DNA from 4 places in the Pseudomonas sp. RGM 3321 genome. Region 2 is predicted to be linked to each of the others. Evidence: predicted binding sites of a transcription regulator. Region 2 holds the regulator's gene; each other region holds the start of a gene.
What was found. Region 2 encodes FliA, which starts transcription of late flagellar genes. Its sites were predicted from a motif close to CTAAAGTTTNNNNNNNNNNNGCCGNTAA; they were not measured.

Region 1: the regulator FliA is predicted to act here: its motif matches at 1,950-1,977, upstream of RGM3321_RS18735 (methyl-accepting chemotaxis protein).
Region 3: the regulator FliA is predicted to act here: its motif matches at 2,957-2,984, upstream of motA (flagellar motor stator protein MotA).
Region 4: the regulator FliA is predicted to act here: its motif matches at 2,371-2,398, upstream of RGM3321_RS22510 (methyl-accepting chemotaxis protein).

The regions. Positions count from the first base shown of each region.
Region 1 is NZ_JALHBH010000115.1:131,469-135,421, reverse strand. It holds gene RGM3321_RS18745 (SMP-30/gluconolactonase/LRE family protein) at 1-921, shown strand, start outside; gene RGM3321_RS18740 (DUF1206 domain-containing protein) at 1,032-1,868, shown strand; gene RGM3321_RS18735 (methyl-accepting chemotaxis protein) at 2,068-3,953, shown strand, end outside.
Region 2 is NZ_JALHBH010000095.1:46,261-50,213, forward strand. It holds gene flhF (flagellar biosynthesis protein FlhF) at 1-900, shown strand, start outside; gene fleN (flagellar synthesis regulator FleN) at 1,016-1,849, shown strand; gene fliA (RNA polymerase sigma factor FliA) at 1,846-2,586, shown strand; gene RGM3321_RS05965 (chemotaxis response regulator CheY) at 2,839-3,213, shown strand; gene RGM3321_RS05970 (protein phosphatase CheZ) at 3,233-3,953, shown strand, end outside.
Region 3 is NZ_JALHBH010000119.1:190,146-194,098, reverse strand. It holds gene rsgA (small ribosomal subunit biogenesis GTPase RsgA) at 1-924, shown strand, start outside; gene motB (flagellar motor protein MotB) at 986-2,035, opposite strand; gene motA (flagellar motor stator protein MotA) at 2,039-2,890, opposite strand; gene RGM3321_RS23515 (HDOD domain-containing protein) at 3,098-3,953, shown strand, end outside.
Region 4 is NZ_JALHBH010000118.1:228,114-232,066, reverse strand. It holds gene RGM3321_RS22510 (methyl-accepting chemotaxis protein) at 150-2,180, opposite strand; gene RGM3321_RS22505 (DUF6555 family protein) at 2,613-2,837, opposite strand; gene RGM3321_RS22500 (manganese catalase family protein) at 3,263-3,953, shown strand, end outside.

The DNA.
Region 1 (3,953 bases), on a different contig from region 2:
AGCTTTACCCACATACGAATATTCAATGCCAGCGTCGAGAAACTGGCCAGCGGCATGCGCTGGGCCGAAGGGCCGGTGTGGGTGGGTGACGGTCGCTACTTGCTGGTCAGCGATATCGCCAACAATCGGATCATGCGTTGGGACGAGGTAACGGGTCAGCTGTCGGTGTACCGCGAGCATTCGAACTTTTCCAATGGCATGTGCCGCGATCGCCAGGGCAGGCTGCTGGTGTGTGAGGGGGCGAGCACCACTACCGAGGGAAGGCGGGTGACGCGTACCGAGTACAACGGGCGTATCACCGTGCTGGCCGACAGCTTCGAGGGCAAGCCTTTCAATTCGCCCAACGACATCGCCTGCAAACGCGATGGGTCTATCTGGTTCACCGATCCTACCTTCCAGGCCGAAAGCAACTACGAAGGTCAAAAGGTCAAGCAGGAGCAACCCTTCGGCGTCTATCGCATAGACCCGTCGAGCGGCAAGGTTTCCAGGATTATCGATGATCTGGCAGGTCCGAATGGTTTGTGCTTCTCGCCGGACGAGAAAACCTTGTATGTGGTCGAAGGGCGCGCCAAACCCCACGGCCTCATCTGGGCGATAGCGGTCAACGAAGACGGCACGCTGGGCGAGCGGCGCAAACACATCGAAGGTCTGGACTACGCGGCCATCGACGGCATCAAGTGCGACGAAAGCGGCAATTTGTGGTGCGGCTGGGGAGGTAACGGTGATCCCAGGGCCGATATGGAGAAACTCGACGGCGTGCGAGTGTTCAACCCTCAAGGCAAGGCCATCGGCCATATCAGCTTGCCGGAGCGCTGCGCCAATGTCTGCTTCGGCGGGCGAGAGGGCAATCGGCTGTTCATGGCCAGCAGCCATTCGCTTTATTCGGTGTTCGTGAATACGCGAGGTGCCACGTTTGCCTGAAGGGTTATGAGCCCACTGACGGCGTGCAATGTGCGCACGCCGTCAATCGGGTCGAACCCCTGTGAACACGCCGGGTCTGTTCCTGTAATTACTTTCAGGGATAGTTATTTATGTCGGCGCAACGCGGCCTTGTTCTACTTGCACGAGGCGGTTATGCCGCCCGTGGTGTGGTTTATCTGATTATCGGTCTGTTCGCGGTATTGGCGGCACAGGGATCTTCACAGCCTGCCGATAGCCACAGCAGTCTTGAAGCCTTGTTGAGCCAGCCGTTCGGCAGTGTGCTAGTCGGGCTGGTGATTGTCGGCCTGCTGGCGTTCGCTGCATGGCGTGTGCTGCAGGCTACGCGTGACGTGGATCATCATGGCCGCGAACTCAAGGGGCTGGTGATTCGTGGTGGTCTTCTGGTGGGCGGCTTTACTTACGGGGCATTGGCGTTTTTCGCGCTGGGGCTGCTGGTCAGCGGGCTCAAGAGCTCCGGTGGCTCATCGGGTGGTGGCCAGGCCAAGGATCTGCTGGCAACGCTTCTGTCCTGGGATCATTCCAACCTGCTGGTCTACGTAGTGGCACTGGTGCCATTGGCGCTGGGCATCGTGCATATCATCAAGGGCTACAAGGCGTCTTTCGAGAAGTATTTCGAGGCTGATGAAGACGTCATGAAATATGTGCGTCCGGTGTCGCGCTTCGGGCTGATCGCCCGCGGCGTGGCGTTTATCGAAATTGCAGTGTTACTGGCCGTAAGCGGTTCCAGCTATCAGGCCATGCACCCGCCGGGCATGAAGGATGCGCTCAATGGTTTGCAGGATCTGCCTGCCGGTGGTCTGGTGCTACTGATCGTGGCGCTGGGGCTGATTGCGTTTTCGGTGTACAGCTTCGCCCAGGCCGCGTGGCGCAGGATCAACATGGATGTGCCTGATGCACCGGAGGCGGTAGCACGTCATTTCCGCTGATATCCATTCGGGTAGTCAGAGGGCTGCATGACCGTTCAGGTCAGGCGGCCCTTTTTTCGATAAAGATAATGTGAACCATGCCTCAAGTCGCCTTCTGCCCGGCCGACATTATTTCTCGAGCTCCGATCATTTTCCGGACTGACGTTCTCTGCGCAGGCCCGGATCAGATTCGGCGCAATAAAAATAAAAGAGGATAGCCATGACCATTCTTCAGCGAGTGATCGGTGGGTTTGCCGTGCTGGTTGTGCTGCTGCTCGCCATGGCAGGTATCAGCTACCAAAGCACCCATTCCATAAGCGACCGGATCAGCATCATTACCGGGCAGTCGGCACCCTTGAGCAGGGCGGCGAGCGAGCTTTACGTGCATGTGCTGCGCGCCAACCAGGCACTGCTCGGGATTCTGGTCAGCAATGACCCCAAGCAGATTGACGATGGCAAGCAGCCCTTCAACGACAGCATGGCCCGGTTCAATCAGTTGCTGGACAGCACGCCTGCCTACATCGGCGACCGCGCTGAACTGCGCGACAACCTGAATCAGCAGCGGCAGTTGAGCGCTGCTTATGCCGAACAGGCGCAGACCCTGATTGCCAGTCATCGACAGCACGTTTTGCAGTCACTCCAGAGCCGGGTATTGCAGGGCTACAGCAGCAGTCAGGGCGCACAGCTGACCGGTTATCTTCGTGATTACATTGCCCGCGCGCGCAGTGCAGGGGCTGCGGATAATGTGGCAGCAGGTGAAAAGCTACTGCTGGAAGTTGGCAAATCCTACGAAGGTCTGGCTGCTCATGCGGCGACGCCGGATATCCAGACCTTGCAGCGCGTGCTCAACCTGCAGGATGAGGTAATCAGCACTCGGGCGCGCGAACTGACGGCAGTAGATCCACGCGGCGGTCGTATCGCTGGTGTGATGGTCAACCGCCTGCTTAACGACCTCACCGGCAGTGACGGCGTTTATCAGGCCTACAGGCAGGAAGCGGCGCTCGCCGAGCAGGTCGGCAAACAGCGCCAGGCAGCGGAAACCCGTCTTCAGGCAACACTGGACAAGATCGGCGAGTTCGGCAATCAGTCACTGGCGGTGGCCAATGAGGCCAAGGCGGGTGCAGATTCGACCATCGCCACCGGCCTCAGCCTGCTGCTGATCGCTTGTCTGCTGGCGGTAACCGCAGCGGCAGTCATCGGCACCTGGGTCGCCTTCAGCCTTCGGCGTCCATTGGCGGCGTTTCGCGAGGTGCTCAAGACCCTCACCAGCGGCGATATGCGGGTGCGTTTCGATGTCAGCCGTCGCGACGAGTTCGGCGAGCTGGGCGGTTACCTCAATGAATTCACCCAGTCGTTGCAACAGACGTTTCGTCAGTTGATCGGCTCTGCCGACACCCTGGCGTTGACTGCCAGTCAGAACGCGCAGATCAGTGAGCAGACCACCCGCGTGGTCGACGAGCAGAAAGACCGTCTCAATTCTGCCGCGTCGGCCATGAATGAAATGGAAAGCACCGTGGAAGAAGTGGCCCGTCGTGCTCAGGACACGCGTGGCGCGGTGGACAGCACCAGCGAACTGACCAACAAGGTGCAGAAGCGCGTGGCTGAAACCATCGTCAACATTCGTCAGCAGGCTGAACAGGTCAACAAGGCGTCTGCGGTCACCGACGAGCTGCAGAAGTACGGGCAAAACATTGACGGTATTGTCGATGCCATTCGTACCATTGCCGAGCAGACCAACCTGCTGGCGCTCAACGCGGCCATCGAAGCTGCACGCGCGGGCGAACAGGGCAGGGGCTTTGCGGTGGTTGCCGATGAAGTACGTTCGCTGGCCAGCCGCACCCAGACCTCGACCAGCGAGATTCAGGAAATGATCGGCCAGATGCAGAGCAAGATCCACTCGGCTGTGCAGGTGATGAACGAAAGCCAGATCCAGTCCAATCACTGCGTGACGCTGGCTTTCGGTGCCGACCAGTTACTGGTGGAAATGGGCGAGGCGGTGGACACGATTCGCGACATGAATATCCAGATCGCAGCTGCCACCGAGCAGCAAAGCGCAACGGTGCAGGAAACCAGTCGCATGGTCACGCACATCAACTACTCTGCCCA
Region 2 (3,953 bases):
CGCGAGCTGCTGGAAGTTCAGCTTGGCTCCCTGGCCTGGAACCAGTTGCAGGGCAGTCGTCCGCAGCAGGCCAATCTGTGGCGCCGCCTGCAACGTGTCGGTTTGTCCGGCCCGCTGTCGCGCGATCTGCTGTCGATGATCCCGGAGATTGACGAGCCTCGTCAGGCCTGGCGCATGCTGCTGGCCCATTTGGCGCGCATGATTGCCGTGCCGGACATCGAGCCGCTCGAAGAGGGTGGCGTCATCGCCATGGTCGGGCCTGCCGGTATGGGCAAGACCACCACGCTGGCCAAACTGGCGGCACGTTACGTGTTGAAGTACGGTCCGCAGAATATCGCACTGGTGAGCATGGACAGTTTCCGCATCGGCGCACAGGAGCAGCTCAAGACCCTTGGGCGCATCCTCAACGTGCCGGTCACCCATGTCGATCCTGGCCAGTCGCTGGTTCAGGCACTGGAGCCGCTGCTGCGCAAGCGCGTTGTGCTGATCGACACCGCCGGGCTGCAAGCCAGCGATCCTGCGCTGCGCATGCAACTGGAAAGCCTGGCAGGGCGTGGCATCAAGTCGCGTAACTACCTGGTACTGGCGACCACCAGCCAGAAGCAGGTACTGACCGCTGCCTATCACAGTTACAAACGTTGTGGCCTGGCCGGATGCATTCTGACCAAGCTTGATGAAACAGCCAGCCTGGGCGAAGTCCTGAGCCTGGCGATCAGTCATGAATTACCTGTGGCCTACCTCACGGACGGACCTCGTATTCCTGACGACCTGCACACCCCGCGTCGTCATCAACTGGTGAGCCGTGCGGTGAGTGTGCAGATGCAGGATGAGCCGAGCGAGGAAGCAATGGCTGATATGTTTGCTGACCTCTATCACACCCCTGGCAAGAGAGTGGGTTAAGTGATGGATATTATTGGAATGTCCCTGCGTCAACGGTCTGCCATGTGGTGTTCATTTGCGAACGTGCAGCCCTCGATGTGGTTTCGGTCTACGCAAGACAAGGTAAAGAAATAACATGGGCAGCATGCATCCCGTACAGGTTATCGCGGTGACCGGTGGCAAAGGTGGCGTCGGTAAGACTAACGTGTCAGTGAATCTTTCACTGGCCCTTGCCGAGCTTGGCCGTCGCGTCATGCTGCTGGACGCCGATCTGGGTCTGGCCAATGTCGACGTTCTGCTTGGGCTGACGCCTAAACGTACACTTGCCGATGTGATAGAGGGCCGTTGCGAGTTGCGCGACGTCCTGTTGCAGGGGCCGGGTGGGGTGCGTATCGTGCCTGCCGCCTCTGGCACCCAGAGCATGGTGCATCTGTCCCCGGCCCAGCATGCGGGTCTGATCCAGGCGTTCAGCGAGATTGGCGACAACCTTGATGTGCTGGTGATTGACACGGCTGCCGGTATCGGCGAATCGGTGGTCAGCTTCGTGCGCGCCGCTCAGGAAGTGTTGCTGGTGGTGTGCGACGAGCCCACGTCGATCACCGATGCCTACGCCCTGATCAAACTGCTCAACCGCGACTATGGCATGAACCGCTTCCGGGTGCTGGCCAACATGGCGCAGAGCCCGCAGGAAGGGCGCAATCTGTTCGCCAAACTCACCAAAGTGACGGACCGTTTTCTTGATGTCGCGCTGCAGTATGTAGGTGCCGTGCCGTACGACGAGTGCGTGCGCAAGGCCGTACAGAAACAGCGCGCCGTCTACGAAGCATTCCCGCGATCCAAATGTGCGCTGGCGTTCAAGGCCATTGCCCAGAAGGTTGACACCTGGCCGTTGCCAGCCAATCCGCGGGGTCATCTCGAGTTCTTCGTTGAGCGACTCGTTCACCAGACCAGTGCAGGGCCTGTGCAATGACTGCGAGCGGCTACCAGATGTACAGCAAGGCTTCCCGTAATTCGCAATACGAGTTGATCGAGCGTTATGCGCCATTGGTCAAGCGTATCGCTTATCATCTGCTGGCGCGCTTGCCGGCCAGCGTGCAGGTCGAGGATCTGATCCAGGCCGGCATGATCGGTCTGCTTGAAGTCTCCACCAAATATGATTCAACCAAAGGTGCGAGTTTCGAGACCTACGCCGGCATTCGCATTCGTGGTGCGATGCTGGACGAAGTGCGCAAGGGCGACTGGGCACCACGCTCAGTGCACCGCAATACCCGAATGGTCAGTGACGCAATTCGTGCAATTGAAGCTAAAACCGGCCGTGACGCTAAAGATCACGAGGTTGCGGCCGAACTCCAGTTGAGTCTTGATGATTATTACGGGATTTTGAATGACACCTTGGGCAGCCGCCTCTTCAGTTTCGACGACCTGCTTCAGGACGGCGATCACGAAGGGCTGCATGAGGATGGCGCAAGCGGTTCGCTTGAGCCGTCGCGCGACCTGGAAGACGAGCGCTTCCAGGCAGCGTTGGCCGATGCAATTGCTAATTTGCCAGAGCGTGAGCGTCTGGTGTTGGCGCTGTACTACGACGAAGAGCTGAACCTCAAGGAAATCGGAGAGGTTCTTGGGGTCAGCGAATCTCGGGTCAGTCAGTTACACAGCCAGTGCGCAGCTCGTTTGCGGGGGCGTTTGGGGGAGTGGCGAGCGCGTTGACGGCAGTGCGCGACGTTTGTCGTGCGTTGTCTGCATGCCGGCTGTGCAAAGCGTTACGTGGTAGCAGGATAGACCAGGCAAGGGCCTGTCGGGCAATGTCTCGATGGGCTTTAGTCGCAGTCTTGACTGTCGTTGTGCCAAGCCCGTCGTCGTTTCGTATAGCTGGGGGTGTGCTGTGCCAGTATTGAGTGAACAGCGTGTTCAGGTGCTGAACGCGTTAAAGACTGCTTGGAGGTCGAATTGGACAAGAACATGAAAATCCTCATCGTTGATGACTTCTCAACGATGCGGCGGATCATCAAGAATCTGTTGCGTGATCTGGGGTTTACCAACACATCTGAAGCGGATGACGGTCTGACCGCATTGCCGATGCTGCACAGCGGTGCCTTTGACTTTCTGGTGACGGACTGGAACATGCCTGGCATGACCGGTATCGACTTGTTGCGTCAGGTCCGTGCGGACGAGCGTCTCAAGAGCCTTCCTGTACTGATGGTTACTGCCGAAGCGAAGCGTGAGCAGATCATTGAAGCTGCCCAGGCCGGGGTGAACGGTTATGTAGTCAAGCCGTTCACGGCTCAAGCGCTGAAAGAGAAGATCGAAAAGATCTTTGAACGCGTCAATAGCTGATGCATGCCGCGAGGGCGCTATGGATAACAATGATTCAATGGCCGACTTTGAGTCGACCTTAAAGAGACACGCGCAGGAACTCGTCACCAGCCTTGAAAAGGGCCGCTTCGGTGACGCTGTGCAGCTGATCCATGAACTCAACCAGACACGCGACCGCGGCCTTTATCAGGAAGTGGGCAAGCTGACTCGTGAGCTGCACAGTGCAATCGTCAATTTCCACATTGATCCGCATATGCCTCAGGCCGAAGAGGTGTCGCAGATCACGGACGCGACCGAGCGTCTGTCCTACGTCGTCAGGCTGACCGAGAACGCGGCCAACCGTACGATGGATCTGGTCGAGGAAAGCACGCCGCTCATGAATGGTCTGAGTTCCGACGCCAAGGCGTTGAGCGAAGACTGGGGACGCTTCATGCGTCGCGAAATCGGTGCCGAAGAGTTTCGTGAACTGGCCAAGCGCGTCGATGGTTTTCTGACGCGTACCGAGCAGGAGGCCGATAGGGTTTCCGGGCATCTCAACGATATTTTGCTTGCTCAGGATTACCAGGACCTCACCGGTCAGGTGATCAAGCGCGTCACGCAACTGGTGACCGAAGTAGAGGGTAATTTGCTCAAGCTGGTGCTCATGGCCAGCCATGTCGATCGCTTCGCCGGCATCGAACATGACGAACAATCCATCCTTGCTGAAAAAGATCCTAAAAAACATCTCGCCAAGGGTGAAGGTCCGCAGATTCATGCCGATA
Region 3 (3,953 bases), on a different contig from region 2:
GAAGGCGGCGACCTCGGCCCCGAACAGACCGGCCTTGTAATTGCTCACTTCGGTGTTCAGGTCGAAGTCGAGGCCCAGGAAGGCGAAGCAAGCGGTCAGGTATTTCGCTGCCACTTGCGCGCCAACCTGCCGGCACTGGTCACGGGTGATCGCGTTGTATGGCGCGCCGGCAATCAGGGCATTGGCGTCATCGTTGCGCAACTGCCTCGCACCACCGAACTGCGCCGACCGGACTCACGCGGCCAGCTCAAGCCTGTGGCTGCCAACGTCGACCTGATCGTGATCGTGTTCGCGCCCATGCCCGAGCCACATGCCAACCTGATCGATCGTTATCTGGTGGCCGCCGAGCATGCCGGGATTCGTCCGCTGCTACTGCTCAACAAGGCCGACCTGATCGACGAGCAGAACGCGCCCGCGCTCAATGCGCTGCTGGCGGTCTACCGCACTCTGGGTTACCCGGTACTGGAAGTGTCGGCGCATCACGGCGACGGCATGCAGACACTGCAAAGCCAGCTTGACGGCCATATCAGTGTGTTCGTTGGCCAGTCCGGCGTCGGCAAGTCTTCGCTGGTCAACAGCCTGCTGCCGGAAACGGATACTCGGGTCGGCCCGCTGTCCGAAGTCTCCGGTCAGGGCACACACACCACGACCACCGCCCGCCTGTTCCACTTCCCGCGTGGCGGCGATCTGATCGACTCACCGGGCATCCGTGAGTTCGGCCTGGGGCACGTCAGCCGTGCCGACGTGGAAGCTGGCTTCATCGAATTCAACGACCTGATCGGCACGTGCCGCTTTCGCGACTGCAAGCATGACCGCGAACCGGGCTGCGCCCTGCTCAAGGGGCTTGAAGATGGCCGAGTGCAGCAACAGCGCATGAACAGCTACCGCTCGATCATTGCCAGCCTGCCGCAAGACAGTTACTGAGCACCGAACGCCGCACGCAAAAACGCCGCGATTATCGCGGCGTTTCTGTATCGGTTGCAGCTCAGTTCTGGGCCGGCTCGACCCGCAACTTGCCATCGTCAAAGATATTCAGCTTCTGCCGGATCTCGTGCGGCTGCGCGTAGGCCTGCGGGTCGGGCTGCGCCCCTGTCGAAGCCCCCGGCGCAGCGGGAGCACCTGGAGCAGCAGGCACCGCCGGTGCGGGTGCTGTCGGCGCCGCAGGCGTGGCTGGCGCACCGCCGGAGTTCTGATCGCCTTCGATACGCTGCTGAGCCTTTTTGGTCAAAACCACAATGTCGATACGGCGGTTGACCGGATTGGTCGGGTTCTCGCGATCATAAAGAGCCGACGAGGCATAACCCACCACCCTGGCCACCTGTGAATCCGGATAAGTACCGGCCACCAGCGCACGACGTGCAGCGTTGGCGCGGTTGGCCGACAGTTCCCAGTTACCGAATCCGCCGTTGCCTACAAAAGGTGTCGCATCGGTATGACCGCTGATGCTGATCTTGTTCGGCACGCTCTTGATGGTGTCAGCCATCGCCAGCAGGATGTCTTCGAAATAAGGCTTGAGACGTGCGCTGCCCGAATCGAACATCGGCCGGTTATCGGCATCCATGATCTGGATACGCAAACCGTCCTGAGTGATCTCGAACAGAATCTGGTCCTTGAATTTCTGCAGTTGCGGGTTTTCCTCAACTTTGTTCTGTAGCTCTTGCAGCAGCATCTCCAGACGCTCCTGCTCGACCTCTTCAGCCTTGGTTTCGGAAGTCTCGGCCTCAAGGGGCACGGTGTCAGGTGACGGCGTGGTCTTGACCTCTGGGTTCAGCGTCTGATTCGGCGACATCTCGGGCGAGCCGCCCAAGTCGATCACATACGGCGAACCGCTGTCTGAAAAGCCGACCGGGTCCTTGAAGTAACCGGCCACCGCGAGCAACTGTTCGGGCGTTGCGGAGGACATCAGCCACAGCACCAGAAAGAACGCCATCATCGCCGTCGCGAAGTCGGCAAACGCGATTTTCCAGGCACCGCCGTGATGTCCGCCACCAAAGCGCTTTACGCGCTTGATGATAATCGGCTGATTATTTTCCATGACTTAGCGACCGCGAACCGCTTGTTCCAGCTCACTGAAGCTGGGGCGATGCAGCGGGTAGAGAACCTTGCGGCCAAACTCGACGGCCAGCGAAGGCGGCATGCCGGAGGCCGAAGCCACCAGCGACGCCTTGATGCTCTCATAGACGTTCATTTCTTCCTTGGCATCATGGGCAAGACAGGTGGCCAAAGGACCGAAGAAACCGTATGCCGCAAGAATACCGAAGAAGGTACCCACCAGCGCCGCACCTACGTGCATGCCGATTGCAGCCTTGTCGCCCGACCCCAGCGACGCCATGGTCACCACGATACCAAGTACCGCCGCCACGATACCGAAGCCGGGCATGCCGTCGGCGATACCGGTAATGGCATGGGATGGATGCTCGAGCTCTTCTTTCATGCTCAGCAGTTCCATGTCGAACAGGCCTTCCAGCTCGTGAGGAGCCATGTTGCCGGACGACATGATGCGCAGGTAGTCGCAGATGTACGCGGTCATGCGCTCATCTTTGAGGACGCCAGGGTATTTGGCGAAGATCGGGCTGGAGGCGGCGTCTTCGATATCCCCTTCAATCGCCATCATGCCCTCACGGCGGCTCTTGTTGAGGATTTCGTATACCAGCCCCAGTACCTCGAGGTAATAGGCGTGTGTGAAGCGCGAACCGAACATCTTCAGCGACTTCTTGAACACGTGCATGGTCATGTAGCCAGGGTTGGCCTGGAGGAACGCGCCCAGTGCAGCACCGCCGATGATCAAGACCTCGTAGGGCTGGAACAGCGCCATGATCTTGCCATGGGACAGCACATATCCGCCGAGGACACTCGCGATAACGACAATGATGCCGATAATTTTAGCCATAGGAAAAAATACTTTACTGAGTCGGGTTCAGGGACAGTCCGGAAGTTCTTGAATCTCTTCTTCTCCTTATCGGCCTAACTGGGCCAGACTATAGCCGGTTCTTTTGAAAAACCCATTTATCCGCCTCCATAAAAGGAGGAAAATGGCCTCAGCGTCCCGTACGCTGGCGGTTTCCCAGCTCAGATAATCAGCCGCACAGGCCATCGAATGTCGACAGCACACGCAGCACATCATCTCGTTCCGAAAACGCTGGATGCCTGGGTCAAGTTGCTTGACGGCATCGCGTTGCCGGTCCCGGCGGTCAATCATGGGCACGTTCGCGCAGCATTGAACGACAGTCGCCGCTCACTGCGTGAAATCGCTGAAATGATGCAGGAAAGCCCCGCACTGGTACTGAGTGTGATGCGCGAGGCCAACCATCACACCCACGGTTTGACCGAGCAGGCCGAGAGCCTCGAAATTGCGATCAACCGCCTGGGGCTGGCGCGTACCGAAATCCTTCTGGGCCGCTTGCCGGCCAAGCCGCCCGAGGAAATTCCTGCGGCCTATCGCCAATTGATTCTGGTCAGCCAGCACGCCACACAACAGGCCAACGGGTTGTTTGCCAGTCGCCTTGCACGACTCTGGCAAGACATCCATATGGGCAGCCTGCTGTTCCTCTCACCACTCTGGCCGATGGCGCTGGCCTATCCGAAGCTGCTCGAAGAGCTGGAGTTGCGGGTTATCCACAAGGGCCATTCCAGCCTTGCAGTGGAAAAAGAGCTGTTCGGCGTCAACCTGCTGGAGCTGTGCCTGGCACTCGCCGAGTTCTGGCGCCTGCCAATCTGGGTCACGCGCGGTTATAAGTTGCTGATCAACGAGCGACGCGATCTGGCCAAGGTGCTGCGCATCGCCCGCGAAGAATACAGCCCGCTGCAACAGCAACAACTCATGGACGCCGACCCCAACTTGCGGCGCTGGCTGAACCAGCCAGCCAATACTGTTTTGCTGGGTAATGGTCTGGCGCTGGCGGCGCAACATGCCTGGAACAGCCCGCATTGCCTGCGCTGGGAACGGCTGACCA
Region 4 (3,953 bases), on a different contig from region 2:
AGAGCTGAAGATTTGTTTTTATGGACAGCAAACCCGCGCGCCAGAGCTATCGGCCGCAGAAGAGCAAAACTTGATCAAGAAAAGGCAATCAGCGCCCGGGCGCTGACTGAGGCAGGGTGAACCGGGAGGCTGCAAGCCCCCCGATCCGGTCAGGCAACCAGCTTGAAACGCGCTACGACATTGCGCATGTCGGTAGCGACCCGTGCCAACTCTTCGGCAGTGACCGCGTTGTTGTCGATGCCCAGCATCAACGTCCCGGAGCTGTTGCGAATCTCCATGACATTCCGGTTGATGTCCTCGGACACCGCATGCTGTTGCACCGCAGCGCTGGCAATCTGAGTGTTCATCTCGACGATACGCTCGACGCCCTGGCTGATGCTCGACAGGCTACCAGAGGCATCGCTGGCGGCACTGATGCACGCTTGAGCCTTTTGCTGGCCGGCCTGCATTTGCTGCACGGCAGCATCGGTAGCACTTTGCAGTTGCTGAATGATGTTGCGGATTTCTTCGGTCGACGCTTGAGTGCGCGAAGCCAGCGTGCGCACTTCATCAGCGACCACAGCAAACCCGCGTCCCTGCTCGCCAGCCCGAGCCGCTTCAATGGCAGCATTCAGGGCCAGCAAGTTGGTCTGATCGGCAATCGTACTGATGACCTGAATAACGCCACCAATCGACTGACTGTGCAGAGCCAGCGCCTGGACTTTCTGGGCGCTGACTTCCACTTCTTCAGCCAGAGCCTGAATGGTCGAGTGGGCCTGATGCATGATGCGTAGCCCGTTACGCGAGGCGGTGTTCGCTTCATCAGCAGCCAGCGCAGCACCTTCGGTGTTCTGTGCTACGTCGGCCACGCTTGTGGTCATCTCATTGATGGCCGCCGCCACTTGCTCGGTTTCAGCTTGTTGCGCGTTCATCGACTGCTTGGCCAGACCGATAGAGGTGCCCAAGCGGGCAGCTACATCAGACAGCTCGTATGACGTGCGGTCCATGTGCGAAATGGAGCTGGCGAATGCTCCGGCCATCAGGTTCAGACCGTTGGCGATGTCAGCCACTTCGTCCTTGCTGCTCACCTGTACACGGGCGCTCAGATCACCGTCGGCCAGACGACGGGTGACGCCCAGCAGGCCATCGATGGTCCGGCGCAGAGCGCGGTAGATGCTGAAGAACGCATAGAGCAGCAGCAAGCCCATGATTACGCACATGGCAATCACGACTTCGCGTTGCAGCAGCAGCGCACTGTAGCGCGTATCCAGTTCACCCTGAAGCGCACTCTGAATTTCGTCCTGGGCCTTATAAAGCCCGGTGACCACAGCGTTACCGCGCGCGCTCAGCGCCTGCCCCTGCGGCACCGAGAATTCCGTACCTTTGACGTACGCTTGCAGGTCATTGCGAAAGCCGTCCATCGTCGAGGTGGCCGAGGCGATAGGGTCACCAATGCGCAAGGCAAGCTGTGGAGCACGACGCTTGAGCAGTCGAATGCTTTGCTCCAGCTCCGCACGAAATTGCAGCTCGATCTTCAACAGGCCCTCAAGCGAGCCGCGCATCAGTACGCTTAGCCCCTGACCGGTACTCAAACCGGCTGTGATACCCCGGATCTGACCGGCCACGTTGATTTCTCTGGGCATACGAATGGTGCTCAGGTCGATCAGAAACAGCGAGGCATAATCTTCGTCAAGTACCATGCCCGAGGTAGCCGAGATGTAATAGATAAAGTTGAGTGTCTGGGCCAGTTGCTCATTCCACTGTGCAAACACTTCGTCTTGCGAAAGACCGGGCTTGATACTGTCCATCAGGGAACGCGCACTTTCACGAAGACGCTGCACGCGACTCTCGGTCTCCAGCAGACTTCCCTGGCGGGCATCCATGTCGGCGAGGTTATTAAATGCTGTTTCAAGCTGAGTGCGGTTGCTGGCCAGATCCTGAGCAGCGGAGGCGTCACCGGCGAGCAAACGGTTGGTTGCTGCACGCTGCAGCATGGAGAGTCGCAGAACGGGCGTCACGACATGCAAATACTCACGACCGATGCGTTCCTGGGCAACGGTGTCGATGCTCGCATTCAGACTGTTGAAAACCCGAAGACCGAGAACGATCAGCGGGATGACGATAATGATGGCTAAAACGGCAAACTTGGCAGGGAACCGCAGGCGATTGGTAAGGTAAATACCAGGCGAAAGGATGTTCATAGTTGTCTCTATTTTAATTAGGGTGGCCGATCCGGCTGAAAAAGCTCCTTTATTTCTTTGCATCACGGCAGGTGCAAGGTCAGTGGTGCCACTTCGAAGGGAATCACCCATTCAGATAGAGGCATAGTGACATCACCTCAGAGCTGTACCCCATCGGGAAGTTCAATGGGGGCCATCATCTGATAACGGGCTATCGGCAAGGCCACGTAGAATGTGAGGTTGCGGGGATTTACGGCGGGTGAGCGGGAGCGGGGCCTGGTGTGTGGAGCTTGCGGTGAACGCTGATCCAAATGAGGTGGATTCAGTTCAGCACGGCGGGAAACGGGTGTCCATCTGGCAGGTCTGTCGACCACAGATCTTTCAGCGCGTACACCGTCGTGCGGCATCGTGACGCACGACGGTGAGCGTCATCGCGTTTTGAACGAGGGCCTTTCAAGCCCTCGTCCACTCCACGTTCGACAACCCCAGCTTTTCAGCTTGAGGCTTGCTCAGCTTTGGTACCGGGTCGGAACGGTACTTGGGGATCGCACCGAATCCTGCATCAACCGACGCCCAGTGCCAGGCTTCTTTATTGTCCATGACAACCGCTCTGATATAGAACGTCTTGTAACTGCCATGCAGCAGGTAATCGATACGGTAGTGTTTTTCATCAGCCATTGTGTTGCTCCTGCTTTGTCGACTCGCAAAACAGATCGCAGGGTTTTCGAAAAATTCAAAATATTAATGCCATAATGTAAACGATATCATATAGCCACCCTCGTTCGCACCCATAGGGGTGGTCGCAAGGCTGTGACAACTAATAGACTTTGTTTATAACCCCTCTTTTTTGGATTTTTCGCCAGCACAGACGGCTTACGCCCTGAGCTTTGCCTGCGGGGCCTCTGAACTAAGAGTGTGTTGTTTTTCAAAGATTCAGCGAATAAGAAAATTCTATTGAACCCGGATTTTCAGGCCGTTCATCCCACTCACTAAAGTTATACGCAACGTATACATGCCCGCTTTCTCATATCCAGTGACTGCGTTGAATCAAACCCATCCAAGTGGGTTGACGCTTCCCAAAAGATCACGCCTGAGGATACGACATGTTTATTCATAACAAGCGGCTTCAATATACCGTGCGGGTAGCTAGACCAAACCCTGGACTGGCCAATCTTCTGCTGGAACAGTTCGGCGGTGCCCAAGGCGAGCTGGCAGCAGCCGGACGTTATTTCACTCAAGGATTGAGTGAGGAGGATCCCGGCCGTAAAGATTTGCTGATGGACATCGCCACTGAAGAGTTGAGCCACCTGGAAATAGTCGGCTCCATTATTGTCATGCTCAATAAAGGCGCCAAAGGTCAATTGGCTGAAGGCATCGAAAAAGAAGGCGAGCTTTACCGCTCCATCAACGGCAATGGCAACGACTCCCATATCACCAGCCTGCTGTACGGGGCCGGTGCGCCGTTGACCAACTCTGCCGGTGTGCCTTTTACGGCGGCTTACATCGATACCATTGGCGAGCCAACAGCTGACTTCCGCTCCAACATCGCTGCGGAATCCAGAGCGAAGATTGTCTACGAGCGTTTGATGAACGTGACAGATGACCCGGGGGTAAAAGAGGCGCTGGGCTTTCTGATGACACGTGAAATCGCTCATCAGTTATCTTTCGAAAAAGCCCTGCACGCCATCCAGCCCAACTTTCCGCAGGGCAAACTGCCGGGCATGCCGGAATTTACCAACAAGTACTTCAACATGTCCGGTGAATCCAATGTACGCGGCCCGTGGAACCAGGGCG